DNA from 3 places in the Lichenihabitans psoromatis genome. Region 3 is predicted to be linked to each of the others. Evidence: predicted binding sites of a transcription regulator. Region 3 holds the regulator's gene; each other region holds the start of a gene.
The links. Region 3 encodes PhoB, which activates phosphate uptake and scavenging genes when phosphate is short. Its sites were predicted from a motif close to TGTCATNNANCTGTCAT; they were not measured.
Positions count from the first base shown of each region.

Region 1: the regulator PhoB is predicted to act here: its motif matches at 1,292-1,308, upstream of EY713_RS19335 (YdcH family protein).
Region 2: the regulator PhoB is predicted to act here: its motif matches at 1,156-1,172, upstream of EY713_RS07225 (inorganic phosphate transporter).

Region 1 covers NZ_CP036515.1:4,130,632-4,133,908, reverse strand. Annotated here, with positions in the region: gene EY713_RS19340 (SDR family oxidoreductase) at 131-1,117, shown strand; gene EY713_RS19335 (YdcH family protein) at 1,347-1,511, shown strand; gene rpoH (RNA polymerase sigma factor RpoH) at 1,858-2,763, shown strand; gene EY713_RS19325 (hypothetical protein) at 2,816-3,277, opposite strand, start outside.
Region 2 covers NZ_CP036515.1:1,549,902-1,553,178, forward strand. Annotated here, with positions in the region: gene EY713_RS07215 (alkene reductase) at 1-253, shown strand, start outside; gene EY713_RS07220 (SDR family NAD(P)-dependent oxidoreductase) at 278-1,045, opposite strand; gene EY713_RS07225 (inorganic phosphate transporter) at 1,282-2,661, shown strand; gene EY713_RS07230 (efflux RND transporter permease subunit) at 2,832-3,277, shown strand, end outside.
Region 3 covers NZ_CP036515.1:2,257,898-2,261,174, reverse strand. Annotated here, with positions in the region: gene pstB (phosphate ABC transporter ATP-binding protein PstB) at 1-352, shown strand, start outside; gene phoU (phosphate signaling complex protein PhoU) at 468-1,190, shown strand; gene phoB (phosphate regulon transcriptional regulator PhoB) at 1,336-2,076, shown strand; gene EY713_RS10525 (hypothetical protein) at 2,086-2,394, opposite strand; gene ppk2 (polyphosphate kinase 2) at 2,519-3,277, shown strand, end outside.

The DNA of each region.
Region 1 (3,277 bases), 1.9 Mb from region 3:
CTCGACTAGTCGCGTGGCGGAGCAAGCACGCGGGAAGGCTGCGTCTTGTGTGAAACGAACGCCCGCCGCACGGGTTAGCCCGTAGCGCAAGTGATAGGGGCCGATCCGGCCCGTAACCAGGGAGATCGACGTGGCCGTAGCGGTAGTGACGGGAGCAGGCGCAGGGGTAGGGCGGGCGACAGCTCGGGAATTCGCGCGACAAGGGTTCGATGTTGGTCTGATCGCCCGCGACCAGCAAAGGCTCGACGCCACCGCAAAGGAACTCCGCGACATGGGCGTGCGCGCCCATGTGGTCACGGCCGACGTGGCGGATGCGAGTGCCATCGCGGCCGCGGCCGACAGCATCGAACATGAGCTCGGCCCGATCGAGGTCTGGGTCAACAATGCGGCAACCAGCATCTTCTCGCCGGTCGAAAAGATCGAACCCGACGAATTCAAACGCGCCACAGAGGTCGGCTATCTTGGCACGGTCTACGGCTCCATTGCGGCGCTCAAACACATGAGGCTGCGCGATCGTGGCCTCATCATCAATGTCGGTTCGGCCATGGGCTACCGGGCCATGCCACTCCAGTCAGCCATGTCGGGCGCAAAATTCGCGGTCCGGGGATTTACGGCTGCCTTGCGGTCTGAGTTGTTCCACGATCGATCCCACATCCGTGTGTCGATGGTGCATCTGCCATCGATCAACACCCCCCAATTCGACTGGAGCCTCAACCGCCTTGGCCGCAAGCCGCAGCCGGTGGCTCCCGTCTACCAGCCGGAAGTCGCAGCCCGCGCCATCGTGTTCACTGCTCAACATCCGCGTCGTGACGTTTGGGTTGGCCTGTCCACGCTTGCGGCCATCATGATGGATCGCTTTGCGCCGGGCCTTGCCGATCGTCTCCTCGCGCTCGGTGGATATCCGGCGCAGATCACCAAGCAACGCGAACTCGGCAGCGCCACCGCGAACCTGTACGGGCCGATCGGCGGCGTCTATGCGGCGCATGGGCGGTTCGACCTGAATGCGCGCGACACAAACTGGGAAATTTTCACTAGCCGACATCGTGACACGGTCGTCGTCGCGGGGCTGATCGGGCTCTTCTTCGCCCTCCGACACTCGGTGCGATCAATCCGTTAAGGCATAACCCAAGACGATCGAGCCACGCTGCGGCTCGATCGTGTTCTCGCAGTAACCCGGCGTAACGCGAGCAGGCAAAGGTCGGACGCCGCTAATTCGTTTTAAAACCGCTCCAACATCGCAAAGAGTTGATGACGACGCAGCCGAAAGGCCGCTTGAGCCGCGTCGAGATCGTGTCATCATCTCGTCGTGAACCGCGTTCGGACACGATTCCTGTTAGGAGTTCAGAATGTCGCTGCAAAGTCACATTGCGGAGTTGGCTCGTCGTCATCAGGCGATCGATAAAGAAATTGCCTCCTGCCGTGCCGCGCCGAGCATAGAGCCCGCGAAACTGTCCGAGTTGAAACGCAAGAAACTGCAGCTCAAAGACGAGATGACCAAGCTGCGTCATTAACAGCTGCCGTCGATCATTTTAAAAACAGGTGTAAGGGGCCGTGCGGATCGCCGGCCCCTTTTCTATGAAAGCGCGTACTGCATGCCGCCGATGCGGGATGCCACTCACCCTTTACTTCGTGGGTCTTGCGATCCATCTTTTGAAAGAGATGAAGAGGCCGGTTGATGGCTCTGCTCGGTCGATGATCGCAGTGTTGCGTTAAAGAGTGCGGCCGCCGTTGCGAGCGGTCGATCTTGCACCGCAGCATTAAGCCATCAAATCGACATGTAGCTCAAATCTGATTGTTCGAGACGGCAGGATGCTGGCCGTTAAAAGGCCCGAGTCGGGCCGACCAAGGACGAATATTATGGCGCCTGCTCTCCCGATGATCTCAAGCGAAAGCGGTCTTTCCCGCTATCTCAATGAGATTCGTCGCTTTCCCATGCTTCAGCCCCAGCAGGAATTCATGCTGGCGAAGCGCTGGCGTGAGCACGACGATCGCGATGCAGCCCACGAACTCGTGACCTCGCATCTTCGCCTCGTGGCCAAGATCGCGATGGGCTATCGCGGCTACGGACTCCCGATCGGCGAAGTCATTTCGGAAGGCAATGTCGGCTTGATGCAGGCTGTGAAGCGGTTCGAGCCCGATAAGGGCTTCCGCCTTGCGACTTATGCGATCTGGTGGATCCGCGCGTCGATCCAGGAATATATTCTTCGTTCGTGGTCGCTCGTGAAGATGGGCACGACCGCTAACCAGAAGAAGCTGTTCTTCAACCTGCGGAAGGCGAAGAGCCAAATTTCGGCGTTGGAGGAAGGCGATCTTCATCCTGACCACGTTCAGACCATCGCGACCAAGCTCGGCGTGACCGCGCAGGATGTGATCGACATGAACCGCCGCCTCGGTGGCGACAGCTCCCTGAATTCACCGATGCGCGAGGACGGCGACGGCGAGTGGCAGGATTGGCTCGTTGACGATTCGACGAACCAGGAGGTTCTGCTTGCCGACCACGAAGAAAGCTCTAACCGACACGACGCGCTGAAGGGAGCGCTGGACGTTCTGAACCCGCGTGAGCGCCGCATCTTCGAGGCGCGTCGTCTTGCGGAGGATCCGATTACGCTCGAGCAACTCTCCGAGGAGTTCAACATCTCGCGCGAGCGCGTTCGGCAAATCGAGGTGAGAGCCTTCGAAAAGGTGCAGGCTGCCGTGAAGACCGGATTGGCGCGGATTGAAGCAAGCCGGCCTTTGTTGGAATCGCAATCGAGCGTTCATTGAACCTGACGGTCGACTACTAAAAAAGCCGAGGCAATCGCCTCGGCTTTTTTGTTTATGGCGTGGCTGACTGCCAGCTTTGAATAGCGCTTTCGATAATGCGCTGTCCCGACGTGCCCTTCTCGAAGGTTATCTTGGCGACCTTGCCAGACACCAGCAGCAAGGGGACGTCGAACCAATTCCGGCTCTTGATGAGGTCCAGGTTGCGGCTTTCGACGTCGCCGCGCGTCAGTCCCACCAAAAAATAATTGTCCGTGATGGTCACCGGCAGTCCGACCAGCGTGTCGCCTGTCGGTGAATCGTCCCGGCGCAGTTGCGGCACGTTGATTTGCTTCACGTTTCCAAGTTGATTGCCCGGACCCGGCGTGAACCGCAAATCCATCGTATGGCTCGCGGGAAATTGCTGCTCGAAATTCTTCTGAAACAGCATGCTCATTTTAAGATTGGCGTCGGGAATTTCGATATCGGCGCGGACGGCTTGGGCCAGGGGCTGCCCCTGGCCGGGGCTGACATTTTC
Region 2 (3,277 bases), 710 kb from region 3:
GGCCCTGCGGAAGCGCTTCAAGGGCGCCTATATTGCCAACAACAACTACGATCGTGCGCTGGCCGACAAGACCCTCGAGGAGGGCAATGCCGATTTGATCAGCTTCGGCCGGCCGTTTATCGCCAATCCGGATCTCGTGGATCGTCTGCGGAACGGCGACCCGCTCGCCGAAGCCCCCAAGGCTTATTGGTATGGCGGGGACCAGACGGGCTATTCCGATTGGCCGGGCATGAACGGTCAGATCAAAGGCTAGCCTGAATCGACCCGGGTTCCGGGTTCAGCGAACCCCGAGGCCCGCCAAGAGACCACCATCGATGACATGATCCGAGCCGGTGATGAAACCGGCTCGCGATGATGCCAAAAAGGCGATGAGATCGGCCACCTCGTCGGCCTCGCCGATCCGGCCGATCGGATGGGCGGCCCCAAACCGGGCGAAGACCGCCTCGACGTCGGCCTCGGGTCCGTCGAGTGTGCGGGCCGCGAGTTCGAGGATGGGCGTGCGGACCGAGCCAGGGCTGACCGACAGGACACGGATGCGATCCCCGGCGAAATCGAGAGCCATGGCGCGAGTCAGCGCGTGGATCGCACCCTTCGAGGCCACATAGGCGGCCACGCCCTGCTGGCAGGCATGGCCCTGAACGCTCGACACGTTGACGATCGCACCGCCGCCGCGCTTCCGCATCTCCGGTACGCCGAAATGCGCCGTCAGGTGGATCGACCCGACATTGACGGCCAGACAGCGGGCGAAAATCTCCGGGCTCGTCGTCACCGCATCACCATAGGGATGCACGGCCGCCGAATTGACCACGATGTCGAGGCCGCCGAAGCGCGTCACGATATCGGCCATCGCTGCTTCGACCTCTTGCGGAACGGAGACGTCGGTCCGGCGAACCGCGATCCCCGCGTCGACCAGAGCCGCATTGCCGAGCTCGTCGATGCCGAGGGCCAGAACGTCGGCCCCGAGCGCGGCGAACCGCAAGGCTGTCGCGCGCGCGATCCCGGTCGTGCCGGTCACCAAGGCTATTTTGCCGTTGAGTTCGATCATTGCGTTCGCCTCGCTCCAGGCCGGTCCCTTGGTGCTCGCGCGCAGAAGTGCCTCAAGCTTTGGCACGGTTCAAGCGGCGATGCGTGTGTCGGCTGCAACGCATGCGTGTTTGTCGTCAAACCTTCACCGGGAAAATCTAAGGCACTTTGGTTGAGTTTGGCCGGAAGTGCGAGACCGCGTTCCCCTAGGCCATGCCCTGTGGACGGTTGCGTCGGCCGTATTTTTAAGGAGAGGCCATGCTCGCTGCCCTCACGTCCGGTTCCACCGCAGCTTTCGTCCTGATGATCGGCTGCCTCATCCTGGTGTTGGCTTTCGAGTTTTCCAACGGCTTCCACGATACGGCCAATGCCGTCGCCACGGTCATCTACACCAAGTCGCTGAAGCCGACCGTTGCGGTCGTCTGGTCCGGGCTGATGAATTTCGCCGGCGTGCTGCTCGGCGGCATTGCGGTCGCCTATGCGCTCGTCGAACTCATTCCGCCGGATGTGCTGTCCCCACCCGGAGGTGGGCTGGCGATCGGCATGCTGGCGGCGCTGTTCGTCACGGCGCTCGTCTGGAACGTCGCCACCTGGGCGTTTGGCATTCCGAACTCGAGCTCGCATGCGTTGATCGGCGCTCTCGTCGGTGTCGCGATCGAGAATGCGCTGGTGCGCGGCCGCGACCTGCACAGCGGCGTCGACTGGAATCAAGTGTGGAGCGTGCTTCTCTCCCTATTGGTCTCGCCCGTTCTCGGCTTCGTCTTCTCGCTGCTGCTCTTCTACGTCATCAAGGCGCTGATCCACGACAAAGCGCTCTACACGGTGCCGGAGGAGGGCAAGCCGCCGGTTTGGTGGATGCGCGGCTTGCTCATTCTGACCTGCACTGGCGTGAGTTTCTCGCACGGGACGAACGACGGGCAGAAGAGCATCGGCCTGATCATGCTGACCGTGATCGGTCTCGCGCCTGCCGTCTATGCGATCAACCAGGACATCAAACCCGAGGCCATCCAGCATCTGTCGCAAGCCATGCCGCAGGCCGCCGATCTGATCGGCCGGTTCGGCGACGACCAGAAGCAACTCGGTGTCGAGGCCGCCAAAAAGCTCGGGGAGACCTTGGGCAAGGCCAAGCAGATCACCGACATCCCGGATGCCGAGCGCATCGCGACCCGGAACGATCTTAACCGCACCATCTCCGAACTGCATACGGTCAGTGAGACCAAGGAGGCGCCGGACGACGCCAAGAAATCCGCCAAGAGCATCGGCAAGGACCTGTCCACGGCGGTGCAATATGTGCCGTGGTGGGTGCGGATTCTGAGCGCCGTGTGCCTCGGCCTTGGGACGATGGTCGGCTATAAACGCATCGTGGAGACGCTCGGCGAACGCATCGGCAAGGAGCATCTCGTTCCGGCGCAGGGCGCATCCGCCGAATTGGTCGCCGCCGTGTTGATCGGGGGCGCGGGCATCACCGGTTTCCCGGTGAGCACCACCCATGTGGTGACGGCCGGTATCGCCGGCACGATGGTGGGTTCCGGGTCCGGTATTCAGCCTGCAACGCTGTGGCAGATTGGCACGGCTTGGCTCCTCACCCTGCCGGCCACAATGCTGATGTCCGGTCTCATTCTTTACGTTCTCTCCTAAGCGGTCCCGCCTCGCCGAGCGGCGTTGGGCAATGTCCCATGCCGCTCCTCAGGACGGGCAGCGAAGGTCGGGTCAGGACGATGCCGAACCAAGCTATAGCTCAGCCCCTGTGACACCCTGCCGTCGCAACGCTTCCGCTCCAAACTCGTTCTGGAGCCGGGAGTTCAGCTATGGGTCTCGTCCTTTACGCGCTCAAATTCCGCATCTCGTTCTACGTTCTCTCGGTCCTGATCGTTCTGGCCGGGGTCGGGGCCTGTATCGTCATGCCCAAAGACGTTTTGCCGAATGTCGACATTCCGGTCGTCATCGTGGTGTGGACCTACAACGGTCTCGACACGACCGATATGACCCAGCGGATCACGACCTATAGCGAATTCTCGCTCTCCAATAACGTCAACAACATCCGCCGGATGGAAAGCACGACCATTCCGGGTACCGCAATCGAGCGGGTTTATTTCGACCAGAACGTCAGCGTCGACCTCGCGATCGCCCAAGTCGTTTCGGCCATGAATTCGATTCGCGCCGCCATGCCGCCCGGCGTTCAGCCACCCGTCGTCATGCGCTTCTCGGCGTCGTCGGTGCCGGTCATCCAACTCTCTCTCTCGTCGGCGGTCGA
Region 3 (3,277 bases):
CGAGGTCAGCAACAAGCTGAACGCGAGCGGCCTGAGCCTCTCGGGCGGTCAGCAACAGCGCCTCTGTATCGCCCGAACCGTGGCGATCAGCCCGGAGGTGATCCTCCTCGATGAGCCCTGTTCGGCACTCGACCCGATCTCGACGGCACGTGTCGAGGAACTGATCGACGAGTTGAAGGCGAGCTACACGATCGTGATCGTGACGCATAGCATGCAGCAGGCTGCCCGCGTGTCCGACCGCACTGCCTTCATGTATCTCGGCGAATTGATCGAATTCGACGACACCAAGAAGATCTTCACCTCGCCGGCCCAGACGCGGACGCAAGACTACATCACGGGTCGTTTCGGCTAAGGCTCTAGACAGACGGGCGATCGTCGCACGGCGCGGCACCGCGCAACGATCGAGTCGCTCGACCGCCTCCCACCCTCTTGCGGATGATCCGCTCCAGCCGCGAAGGACCTCAAACATGCCCGAACATATCGTCAGCGCCTACGACAAGGAACTCGAGAGCCTCGGCCGCAAGATCGCCGAAATGGGCGGCATCGCCGAAAAGATGCTGTCCGACGCGATGGATGCGCTGACCAATAGCGACGTCGATCTCGCCCGTTCGGTCGTGGCGATGGACCCGCGTCTCGACATCCTGCAACGGCAGATCGAAGACAGCGCGATCCTGACGATCGCCAAGCGTCAGCCGATGGCGATGGATCTGCGCGAGATCGTAGCGGCCATCCGGGTGTCAGGCGACCTCGAACGGGTTGGTGACCTCGCCAAGAACATCGCGTCCCGCGCCATGAAGATCGCGTCCGAGCAGCGCCTGCCTCGCGCCGTTATCGGTTTGAAGCATATGAACGAATTGGCGGCGACGCAGCTGAAGGACGTTCTCGACGCTTACGCCCAGCGCGACGTCGAACAGGTTCAGGCTGTTTGGACCCGCGACGCCGAGCTCGATGCCCTGGAAGATTCGGTCTTCCGCGATCTCCTCACGTTTATGATGGAAGATCCGCGCAATATTTCGTTCTGTGCCCATCTCCTCTTCTGCTCCAAGAATATCGAGCGGGTCGGCGACCATACGACCAACATCGCCGAGACGGTCTATTACCTCGTCACCGGCGAAACCTTGCCGATGGATCGGCCCAAGGGCCGGATGTCGAGCCTGATCCCGACCGACGCCGCCGATGAGGTTGCCTGAGACTGGATCGGCTCGCCTCGTGTCGCCGATCATCCGGGCCATGTCGGAGACGACGGCGAGCCGTACAGGATGTGGCGATCACGATCATGCCCCCGGCTCATGGCGCGGACACGCCGCCTGACGCCCGGGCAAAGGAGCATTCGTCATGAATAGCATGCGGACCACGATCAAGAGCGGCTCCGTCGGGACGGCGCCGCACATCCTCGTGGTCGAAGACGAACAGGCGCTGGGGTTGCTGCTGTCCTACAATCTCGAGGCGGAAGGCTTCACGGTCGAACGTGTGGAGCGCGGTGACGAGGCCGAACTCCGCCTGAGCGAAATGCCGCCGGATCTCGTCATTCTCGATTGGATGCTGCCGGGCGTTTCGGGCCTCGAAATTTGCCGTCGCCTGCGTGCGCGTGAATCGACCCGGACGTTGCCGGTGATCATGCTGACGGCGCGCGGCGAAGAGGGCGAGCGCGTGCGTGGCCTGTCGGTCGGGGCCGACGATTACGTCGTGAAACCCTTCTCGGTGCCCGAATTGATGGCGCGGGTCCGGTCCCTGCTGCGTCGCTCGAAGCCGGAGCGTCTGGCCAATCGGCTCATGGCTGGCGACCTCGATCTCGATCGCGAGACCCGCAGGGTGCGCCGAGCCGGACGCGACGTTCATCTCGGCCCGACGGAATTTCGCTTGCTGGAATATCTAATGGAACGGCCGGGCCGTGTCTTCTCCCGCTCGCAATTGTTGGACGGGGTCTGGGGCATGTCGGTCGAGATCGACGAGCGCACGGTCGACGTGCATGTCGGGCGCCTGCGGAAATCGCTCTCGCGCGGGCGGGAACGTGATCCTCTGCGCACCGTGCGCGGCGCGGGCTATTCCTTCGACGAAACCTTCGGCAAAGCCTGAGGCCCGTTCCTAAAGCAGCATCATCTCCTGCGCGCGGATAATGACGGCTTCCTGGCGGAAAATCGTCTCGAGATGTTGCCGATAGTCGCTCCACCACGCGCGGTCGAGGTCATCGCACATGATCTCCATCACGACGATCTCGTCACGGCTGGTCGGCTGGCCACCGCGCTTCCAATGCCCCTCGGCCGGCGAGCGCGTATAGGCCGTGACGCCGCCGAAACGCTCGGTCAGAGCAGCCGCCATCGTCTCGTAATGCGATTTCGGAAACAGGCGACTATCATTGTCGAAAACCGGAAGCAGGACCTGAATCAACACCATGACGGCCTCGTGCATTTGACGTCGTCGTCTCCCCGCATCGTGGCGCCAAGCTTGTGGGCGACCTTGTCACATGCGTGCCATCCGAAAATCCGAAACTGCAACGAGACAGACCCTGGAGCCGCGAATGAACGACCAGCATACCCCCAATCCCATGTCGGATGTGCAACGGATCCAGAACGAGATCGCAGACAGCTTCGACGAGGAACTCGAACTTGAAATGGACGATCAGCGCCTCGAACAAGCGCTGGATTCGCTCTCCGACCATCCCGAGCGCGAGTCTCTCGATCGGCGGGTCTATTTCAAGGAGTTGTTCCGCCTGCAGCGCGATCTCGTGCGTCTGCAGGATTGGGTCCAGCACCAGAAGCTGAAAGTCGTGGTGATCTTCGAAGGTCGGGACAGCGCCGGCAAGGGCGGGGTCATCAAGCGCATCACCCAGCGGCTCAATCCGCGCGTGTGCCGCGTCGTGGCACTGCCGGCGCCGAGCGAGCGCGAGCGGACACAATGGTATTTCCAACGCTATGTGGCGCATCTGCCGGCCGCCGGTGAAATGGTGCTGCTCGATCGCAGCTGGTACAATCGCGCCGGGGTCGAGCGCGTCATGGGCTTCTGCACCGAAGCCGAGGTCGAAGAATTTTTCCGTTCGGTTCCAGAGTTCGAACGGATGCTGGTCCGGTCCGGCATCATCCTGATCAAATATTGGTTCTCGATCACCGACGAAGAGCAGGAATTCCGCTTCAACATGCGGATCCACGATCCGCTCAAGCAGTGGAAGCTCAGCCCGATGGATGTCGAATCCCGCAGCCGCTGGGAGGATTACACCAAGGCCAAGGAAGCGATGCTGGCCAAGACCAATATTCCGGAAGCGCCCTGGTGGGTCGTCGAG